DNA from 2 places in the Pelomonas dachongensis genome. Region 1 is predicted to be linked to the other one. Evidence: predicted binding sites of a transcription regulator. Region 1 holds the regulator's gene; the other holds the start of a gene.
The links. Region 1 encodes LexA, which represses DNA repair genes until DNA is damaged. Its sites were predicted from a motif close to ACTGTATNNNNATACAGT; they were not measured.
Positions count from the first base shown of each region.

Region 2: recA (recombinase RecA) is a predicted target of LexA. The motif match lies at 1,166-1,183, and genes of this name have one in related genera.

Region 1 is NZ_JBIGHY010000002.1:31,576-45,746, reverse strand. Features, by position in the region: gene ACG02S_RS05000 (MarR family winged helix-turn-helix transcriptional regulator) at 1-35, shown strand, start outside; gene ACG02S_RS04995 (organic hydroperoxide resistance protein) at 77-511, shown strand; gene ACG02S_RS04990 (asparaginase) at 518-1,453, opposite strand; gene lexA (transcriptional repressor LexA) at 1,525-2,196, shown strand; partial or broken gene ACG02S_RS04980 (group II intron maturase-specific domain-containing protein) at 2,329-2,901, opposite strand; RNA gene ssrA (transfer-messenger RNA) at 3,364-3,736, opposite strand; gene ACG02S_RS04970 (HAD-IA family hydrolase) at 3,750-4,436, opposite strand; gene ubiG (bifunctional 2-polyprenyl-6-hydroxyphenol methylase/3-demethylubiquinol 3-O-methyltransferase UbiG) at 4,418-5,122, opposite strand; gene ompA (outer membrane protein OmpA) at 5,200-5,856, opposite strand; gene gyrA (DNA gyrase subunit A) at 6,122-8,761, shown strand; gene ACG02S_RS04950 (DUF2059 domain-containing protein) at 8,766-9,350, shown strand; gene serC (3-phosphoserine/phosphohydroxythreonine transaminase) at 9,360-10,448, shown strand; gene pheA (prephenate dehydratase) at 10,441-11,538, shown strand; gene ACG02S_RS04935 (prephenate dehydrogenase) at 11,551-12,450, shown strand; gene ACG02S_RS04930 (bifunctional 3-phosphoshikimate 1-carboxyvinyltransferase/cytidylate kinase) at 12,450-14,171, shown strand, end outside.
Region 2 is NZ_JBIGHY010000001.1:108,641-122,811, forward strand. Features, by position in the region: gene ACG02S_RS00490 (sensor histidine kinase) at 1-365, opposite strand, end outside; gene ACG02S_RS00495 (response regulator) at 372-1,043, opposite strand; gene recA (recombinase RecA) at 1,220-2,260, shown strand; gene ACG02S_RS00505 (regulatory protein RecX) at 2,278-2,808, shown strand; gene ACG02S_RS00510 (DUF2889 domain-containing protein) at 2,985-3,563, shown strand; gene sucC (ADP-forming succinate--CoA ligase subunit beta) at 3,588-4,748, shown strand; gene sucD (succinate--CoA ligase subunit alpha) at 4,767-5,660, shown strand; gene ACG02S_RS00525 (TerC family protein) at 5,722-6,408, shown strand; gene ACG02S_RS00530 (serine/threonine-protein kinase) at 6,418-7,503, shown strand; gene ACG02S_RS00535 (Stp1/IreP family PP2C-type Ser/Thr phosphatase) at 7,500-8,297, shown strand; gene ACG02S_RS00540 (FHA domain-containing protein) at 8,348-9,004, shown strand; gene ACG02S_RS00545 (3',5'-cyclic-nucleotide phosphodiesterase) at 9,193-9,978, shown strand; gene ACG02S_RS00550 (hypothetical protein) at 9,997-10,683, opposite strand; gene pyrE (orotate phosphoribosyltransferase) at 10,683-11,351, opposite strand; gene ACG02S_RS00560 (TonB-dependent receptor) at 11,485-13,755, opposite strand; gene ACG02S_RS00565 (exodeoxyribonuclease III) at 13,937-14,171, shown strand, end outside.

The sequences.
Region 1 (14,171 bases):
TGCGCAGCGGCTTCCTGCAAGCAGCCGGCGAGTGAATCACTTTCCCCACCACCCCGCCCCCACCAAGGAGCCCACCATGGCCATCGAAAAAGCCCTCTACACCGCCACCGCCACCGCCACCGGCGGCCGCGCCGGCACCGCGAAGTCGTCCGACGGCGCCATCGACGTGACGCTGTCTACGCCCAAGGAACTGGGCGGCGCCGGCGGCCCCGGCACCAACCCCGAGCAGCTGTTCGCGGCCGGTTACAGCGCCTGCTTCATCGGCGCGATGAAGGCCGTTGCTGGCAAGCAGAAGATCGCCCTGCCCGCCGAGGTGTCCATCACCAGCGACGTCGCCATCGGCCCGCACGCCAACAAGCCGGGCGCCTTCGGCATCCAGGTCGACATGAAGATCTCGGTGCCGGGCATGGATCGCGCCGCGCTCGAAGCGCTGGTCGCCACCGCCCACGAGGTCTGCCCCTACTCCAACGCCACGCGCGGCAACGTCGACGTCACGCTGACCGTCGTCTGAAGACGCTCAGCGCGCCAGCAGGGCCAGGATCAGCTCGATCCTGGTCTTGACCGGGCTCAACACGCCGGCCGACGGCAACAGTCCGGGCAGGTCCATGACCGGCCCGGCATCGCAACGCGTGCTCCGCACGATGCGTACGCCGCGCGACTCGGCCTCGCGCAAGGCGTGCTCCAGATCAACGCCGAGCGTGCCATTCCCCGTGCCCGCGGCCACGATGCCGTCGACGCCTGCCGCCAGCAGCGCCCGCACGATGCGCCCGTCCGCGCCCGCGTGGTTCATGACGATGTCGACCCGCGGCCAGCTCCCGGCAGGTGCCGCGATGCGCGCCAGCCCCAATGCCTCGCCCGCAGGCCAACGCCCAAGCAGGCGCACGGCGCCCTCCTCCACGCGCGCCACCAACGCGCCGTCCGCCGACTCGAACGCATCCACGCGGTAGCTGTGTGCCTTGCGCACCTGCGTGGCGTCATGCACCCGGCCCGCAAACGCGACCACCACACCCGCCGCGCCCGGCTTCGCCGCGACCTGCACCGCATCGAAGAGGTTTTGCGGACCGTCCGGCACCAACGCCGTGGCCGGCCGCATCGCCGCCGTCAATACGACCGGCTTGTTGGGCGCCAGCACCCGATGCAGGAAGTAGGCCGTTTCCTCCAACGTGTCGGTGCCATGTGTGACGACCACACCCGCCACCTCCGGCCGCGCCAGCTGCTCGTCCACCGCGATGGCCAGCCGCTGCCAGGTCGCAATGTCCATGTCCTTGCTGTCCAGCTGCGCCACCTGATGCGCCTCCAACCGCCGTCCGGCCAGCGCCGGTACGGCAGCCAGCAGATCGTCCACTCGCAACTGCGCCGCCGTGTAGCCGACACCGTCACAGCTGCTGCGCGCCGTGCCGGCAATGGTGCCGCCCGTGCCGAGAATGACGATCAAGGGCTCAAGGGTTTGCAATTTTCGATTCCTGGATAAAAATACAGATACTGGATGCACAACCAGCGCATTCACTTCACCAAAGGCCGCCCGTGCAAGACCGACCCAAGCTTACCGCCCGCCAGCAGCAGATCTTCGACCTGGTCCGCAACGCGATCGAAAGCACCGGCGCACCACCCACGCGCGCCGAAATCGCCGCCGAGCTGGGCTTCAAATCCGCCAATGCGGCGGAGGAGCATTTGCAAGCGCTAGCCCGAAAAGGCATGCTGGAGCTCGTCGGCGGCACCTCGCGGGGCATCCGCCTGAAGTCCGATGCACTGAGTGCTGTCAACCGCGCGCGCCAGTTCAGCCTGCCCATCCCCAGCCTCGCGCAGCTGACGCTGCCGCTGATCGGCCGCGTCGCCGCCGGCGCGCCCATTCTGGCGCAGGAGCATGTGGAACAGACCTACACCGTCGAGCCCAGCCTGTTCAGCAAGAAGCCCGACTACCTGCTGAAGGTCAAGGGCATGAGCATGAAGGACATAGGCATCCTCGACGGCGACCTGCTAGCCGTGCAAACGGCCCGCGAGGCCCGCAGCGGCCAGATCGTCGTCGCCCGGGTCGGCGAGGAAGTCACCGTGAAGCGCTTCCAGCGCGGGCGGGACGGCATCCAGTTGCTGCCCGAGAACGCTGAATTCGAACCCATCGCCGTCACCGAACACGGGGGCGAATTCAGCATCGAAGGGCTGGCCGTGGGATTGATCCGCGGCCAGGGATTCAACTGACATCCCCCCGGGCGGGGTTCAATTTCCCCCGGTGCCATCGAAATCGGGAAAGGGGCGGTCAGACATTCTGACCGAGCCCCTCCCACACCACCCGGCATGCGGGTCCGCACCGGGCGGTTCGAGAGTTTGAGGTCAAGAGAGCCGGGGAAGCCCCAGCCGGTCGAAGTAGCTGATGGTCAGGACCGTCTTGAGTTGCCCGTCGCTGTTTCTCCACCAGCATCGGCTGTTGCTCGCCACCCGCTTTGCCGCAGTGTCCGTGGCGCCAAGAGCTTTGAGCGCCCGGTAGATCGCGTGCGACCCACGCCAGTGTTTGAGCTGGATGGCCCGCAACCGGTGCCGCAGCCACTGGTCTAGCTTGCGCCAGACACTCGGTGTCTGTGCCAACCCGAAGTACGCCTTCCAGCCCAGCATGTAGGGTCGCAGCGCCTGCACCACTTGCGCCATGCTGCGTCCGCCTGAGCGGCCCGTGAGTTCCCGGATGCGCGCCTTGAAGTTGTCCAGCGCCTTGTGGGCCACGGCGCATTTCACTTCGCGCCCCTTGGATACCCACAGCTCGTAGCCCAGGAATTTGCGCCCGAAGGCGCTGCACACGGCACTCTTGGCTTCATTGATCTGAAGCCTCAGCTTGCCGTACAGCGTCCTGAGCCACGCCATCACCCGCTCGCCGGCTCGTCGGCTGCCCACATAGACGTTGCTGTCGGCGGCCGTCCACGCCCGCCGCGCCCTTGTTGGCCTTGACCCGCTTCCAAGCCGCTTGCAGGTTCTCTCTCGTCAGCGCCGCCTCCAGCAGGGTACCCGGCTACTACGACCTCTGCTGAGACCCGCTCCGGCATGGCCGTCGCCCTTTCAGGCACAAGACGAGGCGTCCCCAGGTAAGAACGCACTCCTTCATCGCACAACCGCCGCGCCGCTTCGCCTTGATCACGAGAGCTTCGTGGAATCATGCCCACTCGCCCTGCTCGGCAGCGCCTTCTATGCGGTTCTTGTTCATCGGCTCGCGATTTACGCTCCACGCTTCCTTCCCACGCTCGGTCGCCCTCACGCAGTTGCGCTTCGCTTCGTTCGTCGTGATCAACTTACGACGGGACTTGCACCCGTAAGAGTGCGCCCATGCTGGGCGCACATGAAAAAGGCCCGTGTCACCGACACGGGCCTTTTCGCTCTGGATGGTGGAGCCGGGGGGAATTGAACCCCCGTCCGCAAGCCATCACCGGGCAGATCTACATGCTTAGCCGGCTGATTTGAATCTCACGGTCAACTCGCGCAGTGGCACGCTAGCTTTCCCGCCAGTCACTTGATCTCACGCCCTACCGAGTGACCCGGTCGGACGCCAGCCGATGTGAGTGACTTCTCAGCCTTGCCCCTTGCGGAACTCAGCCCGGCCCATCGGCCTGCCGTTGAGAAGCTCATCCGCAATTAAGCGGCGAGTGCGAACGTAGAGTCGTTTGCAGTTACTTTGTTTCCAGTGGTTTTACGAGCGGACTGGTGCTCGGCATGCCCTACTCCGGATCCGCACCCACGTCGAAACCAGGTCGGCCCCAGAGCTCCGTAGTTTAGGCCACTCCCAGCGCTTTCAAGAGATCGCCAGGCGCATGCAGCGCCAGATCGGCCTCCCAGTGCGCAAATTCGCCACGCGCGCCCAGGTAGCCCCACGCAGCGGCCGCCGTTGCCATGCCGGCGGCGCGCCCGGCGAGGATGTCACGCTCGTCGTCTCCCACGTACAGGCAGACCTCGGGCGGCAGGGACAGGCGTCTTGCGGCCTCCAGAAGCGGCGCCGGGTGGGGCTTCGTGTGCGCAGTCGTGTCACCCCCGACGACGACGGCCGCGCGCAGCCCCAGCGCTGCAACCAGCGGCAATGCAAAACGCTCGGCCTTGTTGGTCACGATGCCCCAGGCCAGACCGGCAGTATTCAGTCCTTGCAGTTCCTCCATCACGCCAGCGAATGGCTGCGTGCTGTCGAACATCAAGCCTTCGTAGCGATCAAGGAAGTCCCGCTTCAATTCGTCGTAGCCCGCCTGGCCCGGCCCCACGTCAAAGGCCTGCGCGAGCATGCCGCGCGCACCGGAGCCGCCATGCGGGCGGTACTGTGCCAGCGGCAGCGGCGCGAGGCCGCGGTCGACACGCATCGCATTGGCTGCGCGAGCCAAGTCCTCGGCGCTGTCGACGAGCGTACCGTCCAGATCGAACAGCACTGCCTGCAAATGACACCAACGAGACGCGATCACAACGGGCGGCGGCAAGCGATCAGGTAGTTGACGTCCGTGTCGGTGCCGAGCGCATAACGCTGCGTCAACGGGTTGTAGGTCAGGCCGCGGCTGGACTGCACATCCAGGCCGGCGTCGCGGCAGAACTGGGCCAGTTCCGATGGCTTCAGGAAGCGCGCGTACTCGTGCGTGCCCTTGGGCAGCATGTTCAACACATACTCCGCGCCGACAATGGCCAGCAGGAAGGACTTGGCGTTGCGGTTCAGCGTGGACAGGAACACCCAGCCGCCCGGCTTCACCAGCGTGGCACAGGCGCGCACGACCGACCCGGGGTCCGGTACGTGTTCCAGCATCTCCATGCACGTGACCACATCGAAGCCGCCTGGCTGCTCGACGGCCAGTGCCTCCACTGCGATCTCGCGGTACTCGACGCCCTCGGTGCCCGCCTCCATCGCATGCAACTCCGCCACACGCAGCGGCTTGGTCGACAGATCGATGCCCAACACCTGCGCTCCTGCCCGCGCCATGGAGTCGCTCAGGATGCCGCCGCCACAGCCCACGTCGACGACGCGCTTGCCGGACAGCGGGCAGAGCTGCTGGATCCAGCTCAGTCGCAATGGATTGATCTGATGCAGCGGCTTGAAGTCGCTCTCAGGGTCCCACCAGCGGTGGGCCAGTTCGCCGAATTTGGCGAGCTCTTGAGGATCGGCGTTGATCGTCATGACGGTCTGAAAATAGAAAAGCCCCGGACGGGCGGGCCGTGCGGGGCTTTGGAGCCAAGCGCCCGAGGGCGCAGAGCTTACTTGTTGCGCGTACCGACGACTTCGATCTCGGTGCGGCGGTTCTTCGCACGGCCTTCGGCAGTCTTGTTGTCAGCCACGGGCTGCTTCTCGCCCTTGCCTTCGGTGTAGACGCGATTCGGCTCGACGCCCTTGCTCACCAGGTAGGCCTTGACGGCTTCCGAGCGGCGGATCGACAGCTTCTGGTTGTAAGCATCGCTGCCCACCGAGTCGGTGTGGCCCACGGCGATGATGACTTCCAGGTTGATGCCCTTGGTCTTGCTGACCAGGTCATCCAGCTTGGCGGTGGCTTCGGGCTTCAGCGTGGCCTTGTCGAAGTCAAAGAAAGCGTCGGCGGCGAAGGTGACCTTCTCGCTGACCGGCGGCGGCGGCGGCGTCACGACCTTCGGGGGAGCCGGCGGAGGCGACGGCGGCGGGGGAGCAACCGGAGCGACCGGCTCGACCTTCGGCGCGGCCTTGATTTCGCCGTCGCAACCCGGAGCTGCCGTGGCAGGCGTCCAGAAGTTGTTGCGCCAGCAATATTCGTTAGTGCCGTTCTTCCAGACCGTACCGTCGGTCGCGCGCCAGTTGTCGATGGTTTGCGCAGATGCCGACGAAGTCGCGGCGGCGATCGCAGCCATCGCAAACAGCGACGCCACGCGATTCAATTTCTTCATGATTCTCCTCTCAAGGAATGCCGCAGTTGCCCTGCGAGAGTCAGTACTCAACCTCTAACCTCAGGAGAGACTTTAGGGTTTCTCCTAGGGACTCGACGATTGTGCCATGCAGGCACCGAGACCTACGCATTGTGGCGGCCTACGTTCATGGGCACCGTGACGATGTTGCGCTGCTGCTACAGGGAGGCGCGGCGCTTAGAATTCGCGGCTTTCACCTACCTCCAAGGACGCAGCGCCCACGTAGGCGCGAGCGCAAGCCTGACGCATGACCCAGTTCGCCAAGGAAACCCTGCCGATCAGCCTTGAGGAGGAGATGCGCCGCTCCTACCTCGACTACGCGATGAGCGTGATCGTCGGCCGCGCGCTGCCTGATGCCCGCGACGGCCTCAAGCCGGTGCATCGCCGCGTGCTGTACGCGATGAACGAGATGGGCAACACGTACAACGCCAAATACCGCAAGAGTGCGCAGGCGGTTGGCGAGACCATGGGTAAATATCACCCCCATGGCGATTCGGCCATTTACGACACGATCGTCCGCATGGCGCAGCCGTTCAGCCTGCGTCACATGCTGATTGATGGCCAGGGCAACTTCGGCTCCATTGACGGCGATAACGCCGCGGCGATGCGGTACACCGAAATCCGCCTGGACAAGATCGCCCACGAAATGCTGGCCGACATCGACAAGGAAACCGTCGATTTCGGACCCAACTACGACGGCAGCCATAAGGAACCTCTGGTTCTGCCGACCCGTTTGCCGAATCTGTTGGTGAATGGCTCGGCGGGTATTGCGGTGGGTATGGCCACCAATATCCCGCCGCACAACCTCAACGAGGTGGTCGACGCCTGTCTGGTGGCGCTGAAGAACCCGGAAATCACAGTCGACGAGCTGATGGAAATCATCCCGGCCCCCGACTTCCCAACCGCCGGCATCATCTATGGCCTGGCGGGCGTGCGCGACGGCTACCGCACCGGCCGCGGCCGGGTCGTGATGCGCGCCAAGGTGCACTTCGAGGACATTGACAAGGGCAACCGCCAGGCGATCATCGTTGACGAGATCCCCTATCAGGTCAACAAGAAGTCCTTGCTCGAACGCATCGCCGAGCTGGTGCACGAGAAGAAGATCGAGGGCATCAGCCACATCCAAGACGAGTCCGACAAGTCGGGCATGCGCGTCGTCATCGAACTCAAGCGCGGCGAAGTCCCCGAGGTGGTGCTGAACAACCTCTACAAGCAGACGCAGCTGCAGGACAGCTTCGGCATGAACATGGTGGCGCTGGTCGACGGCCAGCCGAAGCTGTGCAATCTGCGCGACATGATCATCGTGTTCCTGGAGCACCGCCGCGAGGTCGTGACCCGCCGCACGATCTATGAACTGCGCAAGGCCCGCGAGCGCGGACACGTGCTGGAAGGCCTGGCGGTTGCGCTGGCCAACATCGACGAGTTCATCGAGACCATCAAGACCTCGCCCACGCCGCCGGTCGCCAAGGCGGCGCTGATGGCCAAGAGCTGGGACTCGTCGCTGGTGCGCGAGATGCTGACCCGCACCGACGGCGGCGGGCAGGCCTACCGGCCGGAAGGCCTGGAAGCCCAGTTCGGCATGCAGCCGGATGGCCTGTACCGCCTGTCCGAAGCGCAGGCCGGCGAAATCCTGCAGATGCGCCTGCAGCGCCTGACCGGGCTGGAGCAAGACAAGATCGTCGGCGAGTACCGCGACGTGATGGCCGAGATCGCCGATCTGCTGGACATCCTCGCCACGCCGGCGCGCGTGACCACCATCATCGGAGACGAGCTGACCCAGCTGAAGACCGAGTTTGGCCAGACCAAGCTGGGCGCCCGCCGCTCGGTCATCGAACACAACGCGCAGGAGCTGGGCACCGAAGACCTGATCACGCCGACCGACATGGTCGTGACGCTCTCGCACACCGGCTACATCAAGAGCCAGGCGCTGAGCGAGTACCGCTCGCAGCGCCGCGGCGGCCGCGGCAAGCAGGCCACGGCGACGAAGGACGACGACTGGATCGACCAGCTCTTCATCGCCAACACGCACGACTGGATCCTGTGCTTCTCCGACCGTGGCCGCGTCTACTGGCTGAAGGTTTGGGAAGTGCCTCAGGGCTCGCGCAACTCGCGCGGCAAGCCCATCGTCAACATGTTCCCGTTGCAGCAAGGCGAGAAGATCACCGTGGTGCTGCCACTGACGGGTGAATTCCGCACCTTCCCCGAGGACCACTTTATCTTCATGGCCACGGCGCTGGGTACTGTGAAGAAGACGTCGCTGAAGGACTTCAGCAACCCGCGCAAGGCCGGCATCATCGCCGTCGACCTGGACGAGGGTGACCACCTGATCGGCGCGGCGCTGACCGATGGCCATCACGACGTGATGCTGTTCAGCGACGGCGGCAAGGCCGTTCGCTTCGACGAGGACGACGTGCGCCCAATGGGCCGCACCGCCCGCGGCGTGCGCGGCATGATGCTTGAGCCCGACCAGCGCCTGATCGCCATGCTGGTGGCGGAGGACGAGTCACAAAGTGTGCTGACGGCGACAGAGAACGGCTACGGCAAGCGCACCTCCATCGTCGAGTACACGCGGCATGGCCGTGGCACCAAGGGCATGATCGCCATCCAGCAGAGCGAGCGCAACGGCCGCGTGGTCGCCGCGACGCTGGTGCGCCCGGAGGACGAGATCATGCTGATCACCGACAAGGGCGTGCTGGTGCGCACCCGCGTCGCCGAGATCCGCGAGTTGGGCCGCGCCACGCAGGGCGTCACGCTGATCGCGCTGGACGACGGCAGCAAGCTGTCGGGCCTGCAGCGCATCGTCGAGAACGACGCCAACGAGGCGGAGAACGGTACCGAAGGCAACGACCCCGACACTACCGACTCCCCTGAAGCTTCCAAGGACTGACGACATGACTTCTCGCAAGCTGGGCCTGGCCCTCGCGCTCGCCCTGACCGCCGGCGCGGCGCTGGCCCAACCCTCGCCCGCCAAGAAGGCCTTGATCGACAAGATCGTCGCGCTGCAGACGCAGGGCCTGGCCGACGGCCTGGCCGGCAACCTGATCCAGGGTCCGCTGCCGCAACTGGTGACGGCGGCTCGACAAGCGCTGATGCAGATGCCGGCCGACAAACGCGAAGCCGCTGGCAAAGCCGTCGACGCCGAGATCAAGAAGTTCCTCGACGAGAACGTCGGCTATCTGAAGGACAAGGCCGCCAAGGCTGCGCCCAGCACGGCTTCGGCGCTGCTGGACGAACGCTTCAACGAGGACGAACTGAAGCAGATCCTCACCTGGGCAGAATCGCCGGTCAGCCAGAAGTTCGGCCTCGCCAACGCCGAGCTGCAGAAGGCCGTGGCCCAGAAGGTCATGACCGAGGCCGCACCGACGCTGGAAGGCCGACTGAAGACCTTGCAGACCAACGTCGGCAAGCACCTGGGCATTCAGCCGCCGGCGCCTGCTTCGGCACCCAAGCCCGCCGCAGCGCCCAAGAAGCAGTAATCCTCATTGATGACCTCATCCCGCCCGTTCAACTTTTCCGCCGGCCCGGCCGTTTTGCCCGAACCTGTTCTGCGCCAGGTGGCCGCCGAGATGCTGGATTGGCACGGCAGCGGCATGAGCGTCATGGAAATGAGCCATCGCGGCAAGGAGTTCGGCAGCATCTTGGCCACCGCCGAGTCCGACCTGCGGGAGTTGCTGGCCGTGCCCGCCAACTTCCGCATCCTGTTCATGCAGGGGGGCGGGCTGGGCGAGAACGCCATCGTGCCGTTGAACCTCAGCCGGGGCGGCAAGGTGGACGTGGTCGTCACTGGTTCCTGGTCGCGCAAGAGTGCGGCCGAGGCGCGCCGCTACGCCGACGTGCAAATCGCCGCCGAAGGCAGTGGCCGCGAGATCCCCCGAGGCTGGCGGCTGCGCGACGACGCAGCCTATGTGCACGTGTGCACCAACGAGACCATCGACGGCGTTGAGTTCCACGACCTGCCGCACGTCGACAACGAGGTGCCGCTGGTCATCGACTGCTCGTCGCACCTGCTGTCCCGCCCCATCGATTGGCGCCGCGTGGGCCTGGCCTTCGGCGGCGCACAGAAGAACGTCGGCCCGGCGGGCCTGACGCTGGTGTTCGTGCGCGAGGACCTGCTGGGCCGCGCGATGGACATCTGCCCGACGGCGTTCAATTACGAAACCGTGGCGAACAACCAGTCCATGTACAACACGCCGCCGACGTTCGCGATCTACGTCGCCGGCCTGGTGTTCCAGTGGCTCAAAGGCTTCGACTACGCCGGCAAGCGTGGCTTGGCCGCGATCGAGCAGCGCAACATCGACAAGGCCGCGCTGCTCTACGGCGCGCTGGACGGCTCGGGCTTCTACGAGAACCGTGTCGATGCAAATTGCCGCTCGCGCATGAACGTGCCGTTCTTCCTGACGGATGAGACGCTGAACGACGCCTTCCTCGCCGAGGCCAAGGCTGCCGGCCTGCTGCAGCTCAAGGGTCACAAGTCGGTGGGCGGCATGCGTGCCTCGCTATACAACGCGATGTCGCTGGAAGGCGTGCAGGCGCTGGTGTCGTTCCTGAAGGATTTCGAGGTGCGCCGTGGCTGAACCCGTCGCCTCGCAGGCGCTGCTGGCGCTGCGCGACCAGATCGACGGTCTGGACAAGCAGCTGCTTCAGTTGCTGAACGACCGTGCTCGCGTCGCCGAGCAGGTCGGCGAGATCAAGCGCGCCGAAGGCACGCCGTTTTTCCGCCCCGACCGCGTCGCGCAGGTCATCGACAAGATCCGCGCCGCCAACCCCGGGCCGCTGAAAGGCGAGCACGTGGCGGCCATTTGGCGCGAGATCATGTCCGCCTGCTTGGCACTGGAGTCGCCGCAGCGCGTTGCGGTGCTGGGCCCCGTCGGCACCTTCTGCGAGCAGGCCGCCATCGAGTATTTCGGCGGCGCCGCCGACATGACCTACTGCGCCAATTTCGACGAGGTCTTCCACGCGACCGCGTCGGGCAGCGCACAGTTCGGGGTCGTCGGCGTCGAGAACATGACCGAGGGCGTCGTCACGCGCTCGCTGGACCTGTTCCTGCACACCCCCTGCCACGTTGTCGGCGAGGTCAGCCTGCTGATCCGCCACAACCTGATGCGCAAGGAGCCGTCCATGCACGGCATCGAGGCGGTGCTCGCGCATCCTCAGGCGCTCGCGCAATGCCAGAACTGGCTGAACAAGCACCTGCCTGAGGTTGAGCGCCGGGCGGTGTCCAGCAACGCCGAGGGCTCGCGCCTGGCCGCGACTAACCCGGCTTGGGCTGCGCTGGGCAGCGAACGCGCGTCGACACTGTTCGGCCTGCACATCACCGCGCACGCCATCCAGGACGAGGCGTACAACCGCACCCGCTTCGCCGTCATCTGCCTGCCGCAGACGATGGCCACGCCGCCGGCCACGGGTCGCGACTGCACCAGCCTCGTCGTCTCCGTGCCGAACCGGCCGGGTGCCATGCACGACCTGCTGGTGCCGCTGAAGACGCACGGCGTGTCCATGACACGGCTGGAGTCTCGCCCGGCCCGAACCGGCCAGTGGGACTACTACTTCTACATCGACCTGGACGGCCACCCCAGCCAGGCCCACGTCGCCGCAGCCCTGGACGAGCTGCGCGCGAACTGCGCCTTCTTCAAGATGCTGGGCGCCTACCCGGTCAAGAACTGAGGCCACGCGACCATGTTCCAACAGCTCGGCGTCATCGGCTGCGGCCTGATGGGCGGCAGCTTCGCGCTGGCGATGAAGAAGGCCGGCCTGGTCAAGCGCGTCGTCGGCTACAGCAAGTCGCCATCGACCACCAAACAGGCCAAGAAGCTCGGCGTCATCGACGTGGCGGCCGAGTCGGCGCTTCTGGCGGTGTCCGGCTCCGACATCGTGCTCATCGCCGTGCCGGTGTCGGCCACCGAAGCCACGCTGAAGGCCATCCGCCATCTGGTGAACCCCGGTGTGCTGTTCATGGACGTGGGCTCGACGAAGTGCGACGTCATCGAAGCCGCCCGCCGCGCACTGGGTGAGAAGGCCGCCAGCTTCGTGCCCTGCCACCCCATCGCCGGCAAGGAGTCGGGCGGCGTGCAACATGCCGAGGCGACGCTGTACGAAGGCCGCCAGGTCATCCTGACGCCGCAGCCGTTCACGAACCCGCAGCTGGTGCAACTCGCCACCGATGTGTGGTCGGCACTGGGCACAACGGTACTGAAGATGCGGCCGCACAACCATGACGCGGCGTTCGCCGCCGTCAGTCACCTGCCGCACCTGCTTGCCTTCGCCTACTTCCAGGCGATTGCCGAACAGCCGGCGGCGCGCGACTACCTGAGCCTGGCCGGGCCGGGCTTTCGCGACTTCACGCGCATTGCCGCCGGCGAGCCCTCGGTCTGGCGCGACATCTTGCTGGCCAACAAGCACGAGGTGCTGGCGCAGTCCAAGCGCTTCCGCACCATGCTGGACCAGCTCGAAGCGCTCATCGAAGCCGGCGATGCAGCGGCGCTGGAGGCAGCCATCCGCCCTATCGCCGAAGGCCGCTCCGCGTGGAGCCTTCCCTCCTCTCCTGCAGTCCCTCCCGGCCGCCCCGCCGGCAAGTGATGTTCAAGATTCCTTTCCTCGACCTGCCGCCACTGCGCGGCGCCGCAGGCACGGTGCGCCTGCCCGGCTCCAAGAGCATCTCCAACCGCGTGCTGCTGCTGGCGGCTTTGAGCGAAGGCCGCACCGTCGTACGCGACCTGCTGGCTTCCGATGACACGGCTGTCATGCTGGACGCGCTGCGCGCACTGGGCTGCGGTGTTGCCAAGGACGGCGACACGGTCACCATCGTGGGCCTGGGCGGCAAGCTGCTGGCCAAGCAGGCGCATCTGTTCCTCGGCAACGCCGGCACCGCGATGCGCCCGCTGACGGCAGCGCTGGCTGTCATGGCGGCGACGCAGGGCGGCAGCTTTGAGGTGTCGGGGGTCGCGCGCATGCACGAGCGGCCCATCGGTGACCTGGTCGACGCGCTGCGCGGCCTGGGCTGCGCCATCGACGACCTCGGCAACTCCGGCTACCCGCCGCTGCGCCTGCGCGGCCCGTCGCCGCTGGCGCTGGACGCGCCGGTCAAGGTGCGCGGCGACGTGTCCAGCCAGTTTCTGACCGCGCTGTTGCTGGCGCTGCCGCTGGTGGCCGAGAAGGACATACGTATCGAGGTCATCGGCGAGCTGATCTCCAAGCCCTACATCGAGATCACGCTGGCGCTGCTGGCGCGCTTCGGCATCGCCGTGCGTCGCGAGGGCTGGGAGGCGTTCGTCATCCCGGCCGGGAGCCGCTATGTGTCGCCGGGCGAGATCTTCGTTGAAGGCGACGCCTCGTCGGCGTCCTACTTTGTCGGCCTGGGCGCCATCGCAGCCGCCGATGCGCCGATCCGGATCGAAGGCGTCGGCAGTGCCTCGCTGCAGGGCGACGTGCGCTTCATCGAAGCCGCGGCCGCGATGGGTGCCGACGTGAAGGCCGGCCCCAACTGGCTGGAAGTCCGCCGCGGCGCCTGGCCTTTGCGCGGCATCACGCTCGACTGCAACCACATTCCCGACGCTGCGATGACGCTGTCCGTCATGGCGCTGTACGCGGATGGCCCAACGACGTTGACCAATATCGCCAGCTGGCGCGTGAAAGAGACCGACCGCATCGCTGCGATGGCCACCGAGCTGCGCAAGCTGGGCGCAACGGTCGAGGAAGGCCCGGACTGGATCAGCGTCGAACCGTTGAAGAACTGGAAGGCCGCGTCCATCCACACATACGACGACCACCGCGTCGCGATGTGCTTCTCGCTGGCAGCCTTCAATGCGCTGGTCACCGAGCGCACGGTGCCAGTACGGGTGCTGGAGCCGCACTGCGTCGCCAAGACCTTTCCGGACTACTTCGAGACGCTGTTCGACGTCGTCACAGCGCGCGCCGAGGACATCCCTGTCATCACCATCGACGGCCCCACCGCGTCCGGCAAGGGCACGCTGGCCGACGAGACGGCCAAGGCGCTTGGCTTCGCCGTGCTGGACTCCGGCGCGCTGTACCGCGTGACTGGCCTGGCCGCGCGCCGCGCCGGCTTGAACCTGGACGACGGCCACGCGGTTGCCGCCATCGTGCCGACGCTGAAGCTCGGCTTCCGCGACGGCCACGTGTTCCTCGGCGAGGAGGACGTCAGCGCCCGGCTGCGCGCCGAGGCGACCGGCCTGCTGGCCTCCCAGGTCGCCGTGCACCCGCCCGTGCGGCAGGCGCTGCACGACCTGCAGCTGAGCTTTCGCCGCCTGCCCGGCCTGGTTGCGGACGGCCGCGACATGGGC
Region 2 (14,171 bases), on a different contig from region 1:
GCAATGGGCGCGTCCTCGGTCGGCACACGCAGCGTCTCATCGCCGCTCAGCAGCTCGCCGCGCAGGCCCAGCACCTGGTAGAAGACCGTGTCCGACGCATCGGCCCGCAACAGCGCCGCGGCCTCGGGCAGCAGCGCGTAGCGGTCACGCCCACGGGCCGGCGCCTCGGCAGCAGCGACCTGCTGGCCCAGGCTGCGTGCCACCTCGCCCAGTTCGCGGTCGTAAGGCCGGCCGGCGATCCCCTGCGCCACCAGCCAGGTCAGCGCAACGCTGATGGGCCAGATCAGCAGCAGCGGCGCGAGCATCCAGTCCAGGATCTCGCCGAACAGCGAGCCCTGCTGCCGGCTGGCGCCCTCCTTGGCCATGTCGGTTCAGGAGGAAATCTTTTCGAGGCAGTAGCCCAGTCCTCGCACCGTCGCGATGCGGATGGGGCCCTGTTCGATCTTCTTGCGCAGCCGGTGGATGTAGACCTCGATCGCGTTGTTCGAGACCTCCTCCCCCCACTCGCACAGCCGCTCCACCAGCTGATCCTTGCTCACCAGCCGCCCGGCGCGCTGCAGCAGCACCTCCAGCAGCGACAACTCGCGGGCTGACAGCTCCAGCATCTGCTCGTTGATGTAAGCCACGCGGCCGGTGGCGTCAAACGTCAGCGGGCCGTGCTTGATGACGCTGCTGGCCGTGCCCAGCCCGCGCCGCGTCAGCGCCCGCACGCGCGCTTCCAGCTCCTGCAGCGAGAACGGCTTGGCCATGTAGTCGTCGGCGCCCAGGTCCAGGCCCTTGACGCGCTGCTCGACGCTGTCCGCCGCCGTCAGGATCAGCACCGGCATCGTCGAGCCGCGCGCGCGCAGCTTGCGCAGCACCTCCAGCCCGTGCAGCCGCGGCAGGCCCAGATCCAAGATGACCAGATCGAATTCGTGCGTTGCCAGTGCCGAGTCGGCCTCGGTGCCGCTGGACACGCGGTCCACCGCATAGCCCGAGGCGCGCAGCGCCCGCAGCAGGCCATCGGCCAGCACTTGGTCGTCTTCGGCAATCAGGATGCGCATGGTCTCGTTGTCTCCTGCGCGGATGTTAGGCGCTGTGCTGGTGGCTCACTTGGTGAGCTACCGCGTGCCTAGGATGCTCATCAAGCCTGGGGCCTTCGCTGCCCTGGCTCGGGGAGCCAAACACTGTACAAACATACAGATTGCCCCATAATTGCCACATTCACCTGGAGATTCGCATGGACGCCCCCGTCAAAGCCCTGAACACCGAGAAAGCCAAGGCCCTGCAAGCCGCCCTCGCCCAGATCGAGAAGCAATTCGGCAAGGGTTCCATCATGCGCCTGGGCGAGGGTGAGGTGATCGAGGACATCCAGGTCGTCTCCACCGGCTCGCTGGGCCTGGACATCGCCCTGGGCGTCGGCGGCCTGCCGCGCGGCCGCGTCGTCGAGATCTACGGCCCCGAGTCGTCCGGCAAGACGACACTGACGCTGCAAGTCATCGCCGAGATGCAGAAGATCCAGGGCACATGCGCCTTCATTGACGCCGAGCATGCGCTGGACATTCAGTACGCTCAGAAACTGGGCGTCAATCTGCAGGACCTGCTGATCAGCCAGCCCGACACCGGCGAACAGGCCCTGGAAATCGTCGATGCGCTGGTGCGCTCCGGTTCGGTGGACCTGATCGTGGTGGACTCGGTCGCCGCGCTGACGCCCAAGGCCGAACTTGAAGGCGAGATGGGCGACAGCCTGCCCGGCCTGCAGGCCCGCCTGATGAGCCAGGCGCTGCGCAAGCTGACGGCCACGATCAAGAAGACCAACTGCATGGTCATCTTCATCAACCAGATCCGCATGAAGATCGGCGTCATGTTCGGTTCGCCCGAGACGACCACCGGCGGCAATGCGCTGAAGTTCTACGCCTCCGTGCGCCTGGACATCCGCCGCATTGGCTCCATCAAGAAGGGCGAGGAAGTCATTGGCTCCGAGACCAAGGTCAAGGTCGTCAAGAACAAGGTGTCGCCGCCCTTCAAGACGGCCGAGTTCGACATCCTCTACGGCGAAGGCATCAGCCGCGAGGGCGAAATCGTCGACATGGGCGTCGTCGCCAAGATCGTCGAGAAGTCCGGTTCCTGGTATGCCTATCAGGGCGAGAAGATTGGCCAGGGCAAGGACAACGCCCGCGAGTTCCTGCGCGAGAACCCCGATGTGGCCCGCGAGATCGAGAACAAGATCCGCGAATCCCTGGGCGTGGCGCTGCTGGCCGGGTCGCCGGCCGGCGAATAAGCCGCCCCGCCTGCACGGTGAGCCGTGCGCCTCTATCCCTGAAAGCGCGCGCCATCGGTTTGCTCGCCCAGCGCGAGCACAGCCGCACGGAGTTGAAACGCAAGCTGCTGCGCATTCAGCAGCAGCAAAGCCAACGCGCGCTGCAGGCCGTGAAGGCGGCTGCGGCCGAGGCGGGCGCGACAGAAGAAGACGACGACGCCGCGATTGCGGCCGAGGCGGGCGAAGTGGCCATCGACACGTTGCTGGATGCACTGGCAGCCGATGGCTACCTGGATGAAAGCCGCTTCGTGGAGTCCCGCCTGCACGTGCGCGCTGGCCGCTTTGGCACCCAGCGCATCCAGCAGGAGCTGGCCCAACACGGTTTGAGGCTGGACGCCGAGCAGCAGGCCATGCTGCGGGCAAGCGAACTGGAGCGTGCCCGCGAGGTCTGGCACAAGCGTTTTGGTGAGGAGCCCGCGCGTGAATCAACGGAGCAGGCACGCCAGACGCGTTTCCTGCTGGCGCGCGGCTTTGCCCCCGATGTGGTGCGCCGCTTGCTGCGCGCCTGAGGCTCGCTTGTCAGCGCACGCAAGGGGTGTTTTTCACCCGCGTGCTACATTGCCGGCTGCCGCCAGAACGGCGGTTCACCCGGTTACAAGCCCCCAACTCCTTGGCAAAGCGGCCCTGCGAGTCGGTCCAACCGCTGTCCCCGGCACCGGCCGGGTTGCTTCGCCCGCTCCGTTTCATGCCTCCCGTTCACCCATCAGTCACGCGCCGCCCGCTGCACCGCCGCGCCCTCGATGTGCAGGTGTTCGCGCGGGATGACGGCTTGTTCGATGTCGAAGCCAGCCTGACGGACACCAAGTCGCATGACGTGCCGTTGGCCGGCGTCGTACGCAAGGCGGGGGACCCCATCCATGAAATGCGCCTGCAGCTGACCGTCGACGCGGGGCTGAGCATCGTCTCAGTGGCGTCACAGACGCTGTGGATGCCCTACGTCGGCGCCTGTGGCGAGCATGGCGATGCCTACCAGCGGCTCGTGGGCCTGAACCTGCTGAAGGGTTTCCGCCAGGCCGTCGCGGAGCGCCTCGGCGGCACGCATGGCTGCACCCACCTCACCGAGTTGTGCCAGGTGCTGCCGACGGCCGTGATCCAGGCACTGGCTGGCTCCATCATCGACACCCGCGAGGGCGATGCTGCCGCCCCCACCGCCCCATTTCAGCTCGACCGCTGCCACGCGCTGCGCCGCGATGGCGCCACCGTCGCCCAGTTCTATCCCCGCTGGCATCTGGCCACCCCAGAGTCCGCGACCACCGCTTCTTGACTTCCCGACCCGAGAGACCCAAGCATGAAAATCCACGAATACCAGGGCAAAGAAATCCTGCGCCAGTTCGGCGTGCCGGTGCCGCGCGGCATCCCGGCCTTCACCGTGCAGGAAGCCGTTGAAGCCGCTCAGAAGCTGGGTGGCCCGGTCTGGGTCGTGAAGGCCCAGATCCACGCCGGCGGCCGCGGCAAGGGCGGCGGCGTCAAGGTCGCCAAGACCATCGACGACGTGAAGGAAAAGGCCGAAGGCATCCTGGGCATGCAGCTCAAGACGCACCAGACCGGCCCGGAAGGCCAGAAGGTCCGCCGCCTGTACATCGAAGACGGCGCCGACATCAAGAACGAGCTGTATGTCTCGCTGGTCACCGACCGCGGCACGCAGAAGGTCGCCTTCATCGCGTCGAGCGAAGGCGGCATGGACATCGAAGAGGTGGCCCACAGCACGCCCGAGAAGATCATCACCGAGATGATCGACCCGCTGAGCGGCCTGACGGAAGCCCAGTCGCGCAAGATCGCTGGCGCCATCGGCCTGACCGGCGGCTCCGTCGACCAGGCGGTCGACATCTTCGCCAAGCTCTACAAGTGCTACATGGACACGGACGCTTCGCTGGTTGAAATCAACCCGCTGAACTGCGACTCCAAGGGCAACCTGATGGCGCTGGACGCGAAGTTCAACTTCGACTCGAACGCGCTGTTCCGCCACCCCGAGATCGTCGCCTACCGCGACCTGGACGAGGAAGATCCGGCCGAAGTTGAGGCCTCGAAGTTCGACCTCGCCTACATTTCGCTGGACGGCAACATCGGCTGCCTGGTGAACGGCGCCGGCCTGGCCATGGCCACGATGGACACCATCAAGCTGTTCGGCGGCGAGCCGGCCAACTTCCTGGACGTCGGCGGCGGCGCCACCGCCGAGAAGGTCACCGAGGCCTTCAAGATCATGCTGAAGAACCCGGAAGTGAAGGGCATCCTGGTCAACATCTTCGGCGGCATCATGAAGTGCGACACCATCGCCGAAGGCGTCATCACCGCCTGCAAGGCCGTGAACCTGAGCGTGCCGCTGGTCGTGCGCATGAAGGGCACCAACGAGGAACTGGGCAAGAAGATGCTGGCCGAATCCGGCCTGCCCATCATCGCCGCCGACACGATGGCCGAAGCGGCCACCAAGATCGTTGCGGCCGTTGCCTAAAGCCCAGGAGTAAGAGAAATGTCGATCTACATCAACAAAGACACCAAGGTCATCACCCAGGGCATCACCGGCAAGACCGGTCAGTTCCACACGCTGGGCTGCCAGGCCTATGCCAACGGCAAGAACGCCTTCGTCGCGGGCGTGAATCCCAAGAAGGCCGGCGAGAAGTTCAGCGAGATCCCCATCTACGCGACCGTCAAGGAAGCTGCCGGCCAGACCGGTGCGACCGTCTCCGTCATCTACGTGCCGCCGGCCGGTGCCGCCGCTGCGATCTGGGAAGCCGTCGAGGCTGATCTGGACCTGGCGATCTGCATCACCGAGGGCATCCCCGTGCGCGACATGCTGGAAGTGCGCAACAAGATGAAGGCCAAGGAAGCCGCCGGCGGCAAGCGCACGCTGCTGCTGGGCCCCAACTGCCCGGGCCTGATCACGCCGGACGAGATCAAGATCGGCATCATGCCGGGCCACATCCACCGCAAGGGCCGCATCGGTGTCGTGTCGCGCTCCGGCACGCTGACGTATGAAGCCGTGGCGCAGCTGACCGAGATCGGCCTGGGCCAATCCTCGGCTGTCGGCATTGGCGGCGACCCGATCAACGGTCTGAAGCACATCGACGTGATGAAGGCCTTCAATGATGACCCGGACACCGACGCCGTCATCATGATCGGCGAGATCGGCGGCCCCGACGAGGCGGAAGCCGCCCGTTGGTGCAAGGCCAACATGAAGAAGCCCATCGTCGGCTTCATCGCCGGTGTCACCGCCCCTCCGGGCAAGCGCATGGGCCACGCCGGCGCGCTGATCTCCGGCGGCGCCGACACGGCCGATGCCAAGCTCGCCATCATGGAAGAGTGCGGCTTCACCATCACGCGCAACCCGTCCGAGATGGGCAAGCTGCTGAAGGCCCTGCTGTAATTCAGGCCTGATTGCCCCTACCAGCCGTCGGACACCCGACGGCTTTTTTCATTCCGAAATCATGGAACACCTCGACGCCGCGTTCTTCTTCGCGCTGCTGAAGATCATCTGGGCCGACATCCTGCTGTCGGGCGACAACGCCGTGGTCATCGCGCTCGCGACACGCAGGCTGCCGCCCCAGCGGCAGCGTCAGGCCATCATCGGTGGCGCTGCCGCAGCCATCCTGATGCGCGTGCTGCTGGCGCTGTTTGCCATCCAGTTGCTGCAGCTGCCCTGGCTGAAGCTGGTGGGTGCCGCGCTGCTGGTCTGGATCGGCGTGAAGCTGATGAACCAGGCTGACGAGGAGTCCGACGTGGGCGAGGCTGACGGTCTGTGGGCGGCCGTTCGCACCATCCTGCTGGCCGACCTCGCGATGAGCCTGGACAACGTCGTGGCCATTGCCGCGGCGGCCAGCAATGCCGCCGCGCCCATGCGCCCGGTCCTGCTGCTGATCGGCCTGGGCCTGTCGATCCCGCTCATCATCTTTGGCAGCACCCTGCTGCTGAAGCTGATGCAGCGCTACCCGGCCATCATCACGCTGGGCGCGGCGCTGCTGGGTTTTGTGGCAGGCGAGATGGCCGTGACCGACGCGGCACTGCACGGCTGGTTCGATACCAACCTGCACGATCTGGCCTTCACGGTCGGCATTGCGGGCGCCATCCTGGTGGTGGGGCTCGGGCTGATGCGATCGCGCCGAGGCTCGGCCTAAGATCGCCGCATGGCTAGCGGCAAACCTGGGTTCTGGCAGCGCCTCCTGGGCCGCGACGTGGACACGCCGTCCAGCGGGGCGTCCGCGCTCCCGGTCCCGGCGAGCGACGCAGTCGCTGCAGCCACTGCGAGCGCCAGCGATCTGCGTGACTTCGAGATCGGTGCCGAGATCGGCCGCGGCGCGATGGCCATCGTCTACAAGGCCACGCAGCGCTCCACCGGCCGCCAGGTCGCCATCAAGCGACTGGCGTTGAGCCGCGAGTTTTCTGCCGAGGACTTGATCGACGTGCGCGAGCGCTTCATGCGCGAGGCGCACGCCGCTCGCGCGCTGGAGCATCCCGACATCCTGCAAGTGGTCGACGCCGGCCAGGACGGCGGCGACGCGTGGATTGCGCTGGAGTACGTGCTGGGCCGCGACCTCAGCCAGTTCACCCAGGCCGGCCAGCTGCTGCCTGCGCGCGAGGTCGTGCAGTTGGGCGCCCGGCTGGCGCGCGCGCTGCACCATGCCCACGGCCAGGGCGTGGTCCACCGCGACATCAAGCCGGCCAACGTGATGCTGGACCGCGTCAACGGCGGACTGAAGCTGATGGACTTCGGCATCGCCCGCGTCGGCGACGGCAGCCGCACGCGCACGGGTCTGGTGCTGGGCACGCCGTCCTTCATGTCGCCCGAGCAGCTGGCCGGGCTGAAGGTCGATGGCCGCAGCGATCTCTACTCGCTCGGCGTGCTGCTGTACCAGCTGCTGACCGGCGCCCTGCCGCACCAGAGCGACTCCATGGCGCGGCTGATGCAGCTGATCGCCACCGAGCCGGCGCCGGACGTGAGGATTCACCGTCCCGGCCTGCCGGAGGCGCTGGCGCTGGTGCTGGCGGTGGCGCTGGAGAAGCGTCCGGAACTGCGCTATTCCTCTGGGGAGCAGATGGCGCGGGACCTCGATGCGGTGCTCGTCCTCACCTCGCTGAATGACGACGTGGCCCCCAACTCCAGCGCCCCGCCCGACGTTGGCTTCGCACAAACACTGCGCTTGACGCCGGAGGAAGCAGGGCAGAATCGCCGCTCCTCCGCCCAGCCCGACGCGCCACCCCAAGCCCCATGATCCTGGAGTTCTTCAGTGCCACCGACGTCGGTCGTGCGCGAGACAACAACGAGGACTCGGTCGCGCTGGATGAAGCCGCCGGTCTGGCCGTGCTGGCAGACGGCATGGGCGGCTACAACGCCGGCGAGGTCGCGAGCCAGATGCTGACCAGCTTCGTCAGCACGGAGCTGGGGCGCTGGCTCAAGGACGGCGGACAGGAAGCCCGCGCGGGCGAGGTCCGTCGTGCGATGGACATCTGCGTGGACAACGCCAACCGCGCGATCTTCAATGCGGCCAACACCGATCCGCGCTATGCCGGCATGGGCACGACGCTGGTGCTGGGCGTGTTCCGACCCGAAGGCCTGCTGCTGGGCCACGTGGGCGATTCGCGCGCCTACCGCTGGCGCGGCGGGCGGCTGATGCAAATCACGCGCGACCACTCCCTGCTGCAGGAGCAGATCGACGCCGGCCTGCTGACCGTGGAAGAGGCAGCGTTCTCCAGCAACAAGAATCTCGTCACGCGCGCCGTGGGTGTGGAAGACACCGTGCTGATGGAGCTGCACCTGCACGAGATCCAGCCGGAAGACGTCTACCTGTTCTGCTCCGACGGCTTGTCCGACATGCTGGACGATGAAAGCCTGGCCGCGGTGCTCGGCGCCCATGCCACGTTGGCCGATGCGGCGCAGGCCCTGATCAATGGAGCCAATGACAATGGCGGGCGCGATAACATCGCGCTCATCCTGGTCCGCGCCGAGGGCCGTCAACGTACCGAAGGACGGGGCTGGTGGCCCTTCGGTCGACGTGGCGGCAAGTGAATTCTTGGCTGTACGAGTCGCGGCACGCATAACAGAACTTGAGGTCTTACATGGGCAAACTGGTGGTTTCGCTCGACGGCGTCGTGATCAAGGAGGTGCAGATCACCAAGGACAAGACCACGTTGGGTCGCCGTCCGTACAACGACATCGTCATCGACAACCTGGCAGTCAGCGGCGAACACGCCGTGCTGCAGATGGTTGGCAATGACGTCTTCATCGAAGACCTCAATTCCACCAACGGCACCTACATCAATGGCAAGGCCATCAAGAAGCAGCTGCTGGCGGGCAATGACACGGTCGAGATCGGCAAGTACAAGATCAAGTTCCTGCTGAACGACGGCGGCGACTACGAGAAGACCATGATCCTCAAGCCGGGCGGCTTCCCGCCGGCGCCGGGCGTGGGGCCGAGTTCCTCGTTCGGATCGCTGGGCGGCGGTGCGGTGATCGGCCCCGCCTCCATCAAGGTGCTGACGGGTGCCGCGGCCGGCCGCGAAGTGGGGCTGACCAAGGTCGTCACGACGCTGGGCAAGCCCGGCGTGCAGGTGGCGTCCATCACCAAGCGCCCCACCGGCTACGTGTTCGCGCACGTCGAAGGCACGCAGCGTCCCAGCGTCAACGGCATTCCGCTGACCGGCGAGTCGATCGCGCTGCGCAGCGGTGACCTCATCGAGCTGGCCGGCACGCAGATGCAGTTCGTGCAGGTCTGACCGGCGCCTTTTGCGCGCCTGGCGACCCCTTTCGAGGGGCGCCGCCGACTTCGTAGCGACCTGTGATTTCCTACCGGTCGCCATGTCCCCAAGTCGGTATTCCGACCAGCTGAGCCCGGCTTCGGGTGCTTAAATTCTTGGCTCCGCCTCGCCCGATGCGAGGCCCCGATTGCGAGCCAAGCATCCTGATGAAAATCCGCGTCCTGGGCTGTTCCGGCGCCATTGCGGCCGGCTACAAGACCACCGCCTTCCTGCTCGACGACGATGTGCTCATCGACGCCGGCACGGGTGTGGGTGACCTGCCGCTGGATGCGCTGGCCGCCATCGATCATGTGCTGCTGACGCACGCCCACCTGGATCACATCCTGGGCATCCCGCTGTTGGCCGATGCGGTGCTGCGCCTGCGCAAGGCCGCGGGCCGTCCGCCCATCCAGGTGCATGGGCTGCCCGAGACGCTGGCCGCGCTGCAGCAGCACATCTTCAACGGCGTGATCTGGCCGGACTTCACGCGCCTGCCGAGCCGCGACGCACCGGTCCTGTCGCTGCATCCCTTCCAGGTCGGCGACCGGCTGAATCTGGGCGGTCGCGCCATCGAGGTGCTGTCCGCGATGCATACCGTGCCGGCCGTGGGTTTCGCGGTGGATGGCGGCGCGGCGCGAGACCACGCGCACTGGGTCTTCACCGGCGATACGGGGCCCAATCCGGCGCTGTGGCAGCGGCTGTCGCAGCTGCGGTTGTCGCACCTCGTGATCGAGACCGCCTTCAGCGACGACGAGATCGAGCTGGCGCATCTGAGCCAGCACCTGTGCCCCACGGACCTGGGCCGCGAGCTGTCGCTGCTGGCGGGGGTCGTGGATGTGCACATCACCCACATCAAGCCTGGCGAGGTCGAGGCCGTCATGCACGGCGTGCAGGCATTGACCAGTCCGCACCGCATCAACGCGCTGCAGGTGGGGCAGGAGATGACGGTCTAGGGCTCGCGGGCCCGGGCCTCAGCGCTTGGGCGTCGCGCGCGGCGCCGTGCGTTCCAGTTCGCTCAGTGGTGGCATGGAGCCCGGCGCAGTGCCGGTCCACAGCTTCCTGAGCCGTGCCAGCTCGGCATCGAAACGCGCGTTGACGCGCACGATCTCGGCCTTCTGGTTCTCGATCAGCTGCTGCTGTGCCTCGACGCCGGCGTCGTTGGCGTCCAGCGCCTGCTTGAGCTTGCCGGGCAGCGGGCGGCCCTTGTAGAACTCGGCCTCGTCCATCAACGGCTTGCGCTCCACGCCCAGGTCCTGGATGCGGCGCTCGGAGATGCGCATGGCCTTGTTGGCGTCGTCCAGCGCCAGCGCGCGCGCCCGCTGGTGCGATGCCTCGTTCGGGTAGCGCTGCATCAGCGTGCGGTCACGACGGATGGCGTCCTGCGCCGCCAGTCGCTCGGCCGCGGCGCGCCGGTCGGCCAGTTCCTTGGCGGCGCGTTCCTCGGGGCTGAGGAAGGGCGGCAGTGTCGCGCGGTGCGAGCCGTCGGGGTTCAGCACGCGCTGCTCGCGCGAGGTGCACTCGGCGATGGGGCGGTCGCTGGTCAGCTTGCGGCCGTCGGCCGTCGTGCACGTGTAGATGCCTTTGCCCGGCGAGCCGTCCTGGGCGCGGACAGCGGGGGCGAGCAGCAACAGGCCGGCGACGACGAGCAGTGCGCGCATCAGACCCCGTAACGCTCTCGGTAGGCCAGCACGGCCGGGCGGTGGGCGGCCAGCTCGGACGCGCCGTCCAGGTAGGCCAGCAGGTCGGCCAGGCCGGCGATGGCGATGACCGGCAGGCCGTGCTGCTCGCGCACCTGTTGAACGGCGGACAGCGGGCTGTCGACACCGCCCGAGGCCGCCTTTTCCTGGCGGTCCAGCGCGATGCTGACGCCACAGGGCGTCGCGCCGGCGGCCCGGATCATCTGGATGGACTCGCGCACCGAGGTGCCGGCGGAGATGACGTCGTCGATGATGAGCACGCGGCCCTGCACTGGCGCACCGACCAGCGTGCCGCCCTCGCCGTGGTCCTTGGCTTCCTTGCGGTTGTAGGCGAACGGCACGTTGTGGCCGCGCCGCGCCAGCTCCATCGCGACGGCTGCGGCCAGCGTGATGCCCTTGTAGGCCGGGCCGAAGATCATGTCGAAGGCCAGGTCCGACGCGATCAGGCGTTCGGCATAGAAGCCGGCCAGGCGACCCAGCTTGGCGCCGTCGTCGAACAGGCCGGCGTTGAAGAAGTAGGGGCTGAGACGGCCGGCCTTGGTCTTGAACTCGCCGAAGCGCAGCACGCCGGAATCGACGGCGAAGGCGACAAAGGACTGGGCGAGGGGATCAGGAAGGGGCGCGGACATGTCGCAAAGATTCTAGGGGTCAAAAAAACAGGCCCGACCCCTAGAAGGGCCGGGCCGTCAGCTGGTTTTCACGGAGTCGCAGGCGGGGCCTGCATGTCGTCCGCGCGCGCAAGGGGCCGACGGCCCCCTCGGGTCAGAACGAGGCCTTGAACTGAACGCCGTAGCTGCGCGGCTCGTTGACGATGCCGGTCAGGTTGTTGAAGTCGATGGCAGCGACGACCTGGCGGTGGTTGGTGATGTTGCGGCCATAGGCGGCGACCTCGTACCTGCCGTTGGCCCAGCCGTAGCCGACGCGCAGGCCGCCCTCCAACGCCGACTTGGCGCGGTACTCGACGGCCTCGTACAGGAACATGTTGTACTTGTCCTTGTACGCCCAGTCGGTCAGCACGGTCAGCTCGCCGCCGGCCAGCTCGGTGCTGTACTTCAGCGTCCAGTTCCACACCAGCTTGGGCGCGCGCGGCAGGTCGTTGCCGTTGATGCTGACCGTGCCCGGGAACGGGCCGGCCGGGTCCAGCACCGTGCAGCCGTTGCCGCAGGGGGCGACAAACAGGCCCGCATCCTTGATCTGCGTGTCGTTGTACGAGAAGCCCAGCGTCGTGCGCCAGTCGCGGGCGATGATGGCCTGCGCATCCAGCTCGAAGCCCTGGCCTTCGGCCTTGGCGGCGTTGACGAGGCGGTTCTGGTTGATGCCGCCGGAGCCCGCCGTCAGCTGCATGCCCTTCACGCGGTACTTGAACACCGTGCCGGTGATGCGGGCGGTGTTGTCGAGCAGGTCGGCCTTGAAGCCGGCCTCGACGGACAGCACCTTCTCGGAGTTGGCCACCGAAATGGTGTCGCCGAACAGCACGCGGCCCTGGATGCTCGGCGCGCGGTAGCCGGTGGCCACGCGGGTGAACAGGCTGGTGGTCTTGCTGAGCGCGTAGTTGGCGCCCAGGTCCCAGCTCCAGTTGGTCGACTTCGGGTTGGCGAACAGCGGGCCGGCGTTGGCGCCGCCGAAAGGCGTCTGCGTCCGCGCGGCGTCGAAGTCCTTCTTGTCGTCGGTGTAGCGCAGGCCGGCGGTCAGCTTCAGGTCGGTGGTGATGTCGAGCTTCACGTTGCCGAACGCGGCCCACGACTTGGCGTTCTGGTGCTGCACGGCATAGCCGTTCTGCGTGTCGCCGGCGTTGAAGCTGTCGAAGTTGAAGCTGTCCACCTGCAGCTTCTCGTTGAAGTAGTACAGGCCCAGGATCCACTGCAGCGCGTCGGCGCTGTTGGACTGCAGGCGGAATTCCTGCGTCGTCTGGCGCAGCATCGGGATGCCGTCGGCGGTCTGCGAGTCGAACGGGATGTTGGCGTTCTGGCTGCCGTAGTTCGGGCCCGACGGCGGCACGAAGGCGGAACCGAAGCCGCCGTCCACATCGCCGCGGCTGTAGAACTTGGCGCGCGCGTGCGAGGTGATGGAGTACAGCGACACGCCGGTGAAGTCCCAGCGCAGGCGCGCGCTGACCTCGCTGGACTTCAGCGTCTGGGAGTTGTAGCCGTCGGTGGGGTAGTAGGCGTCGTCGTAGCCGTCGACGAAGTCGTTCGTGCCCTTCTTGATGATGTTGGCGCGGAAGGTCGTGGCCGTGCCGTTGAAGTCGCGGGCCTGGACCTTGAACAGGCCCTCGAAGCCGCTGTTCTTGTACAGCGCCTGCACGCGCACGGCCTTGTCGTTGTAGCCCTCAAGGTCGGCGGTGGCGCCGGCGGTCGCGGCAATCGGGTTGTGCACGCGGTCGTCCTGGCGCTGCACGAGGCCGGCCACGCGCAGCTGCAGGTCATCGTTGACCGGCACGTTGACGGCGGCTTCCAGGTTGGCGGCGCTCCAGCGGCCGAAGCCGACGTTGGCGTAGCCCTCCAGGCGCTTGGTCGGCCGGGCGGAGTCGAACTTCATGACACCGGCCGGCGAGTTGCGGCCAAAGAGCGTGCCCTGCGGGCCGCGCAGCAGTTCCACCTGCGCCATGTCGAACACCGGGAAGCCCTTCAGCGCGATGCTTTCCTGCACCACGTCGTCGTACACCAGGCCGACGGGCTGCGACGCGTTCATGTCGAAGTCGGTGTTGCCCAGGCCGCGGATGTAGAAGCGCGGGAAGGTGCGGCCGTAGTCCGACTCGATGTTCAGGCTGGGCACCTTGCCCGACAGCGCGCGGATGTCCTGCCCGCTGGCGTTGTAGGTGTCCAGCTCCTCCGACTTGATGGCCGAGATGGACAGCGCCACGTCCTTCAGGTTCTCGGCGCGGCGGCTGCCGGTCACGATGACGGCCTCCAGCTGGCTGACGTCCTTCTTGGCCTCAGGGGCAGGCGCGGTCTGAGCCAGGGCAGCCTGCATCGGGAAAGCGGCGGTAAGCGCCAGCGCGATCAGGGTGGGAGGAATGCGATGGGTGGGCATGAAAGATCCTCGGAATGACGGTGGGTAGACGGTGTTGGCGAGGGGGCGGGCACTGGTGATGCCTCTGGAATGCGACGGGATAGTAAGGATCGTGTGACGGTTTCGTGATGACGCCGCGGGCGGTGTTGTGCTTTTGCTGCACTGCGATACTGGGACAGACAAAAGGCCTCCCAAGACTTCGATGCGCTTCATCACCGCCAACCTCAACGGCGTCCGTTCCGCCGCCAGCAAGGGCTTTTTCGACTGGCTGGACCAGCAGCAGGCCGACGCCGTCGGCGTGCAGGAGCTGAAGGCGCAGGCCGACGTGGTCGAGGACAAGTTCCGCAGCTGCGACAAGCTCAACGGCCACTTCCACTACGCCGAGAAGAAGGGCTACTCGGGCGTGGGCCTGTACACGAAGGAGGAGCCCAGCGACC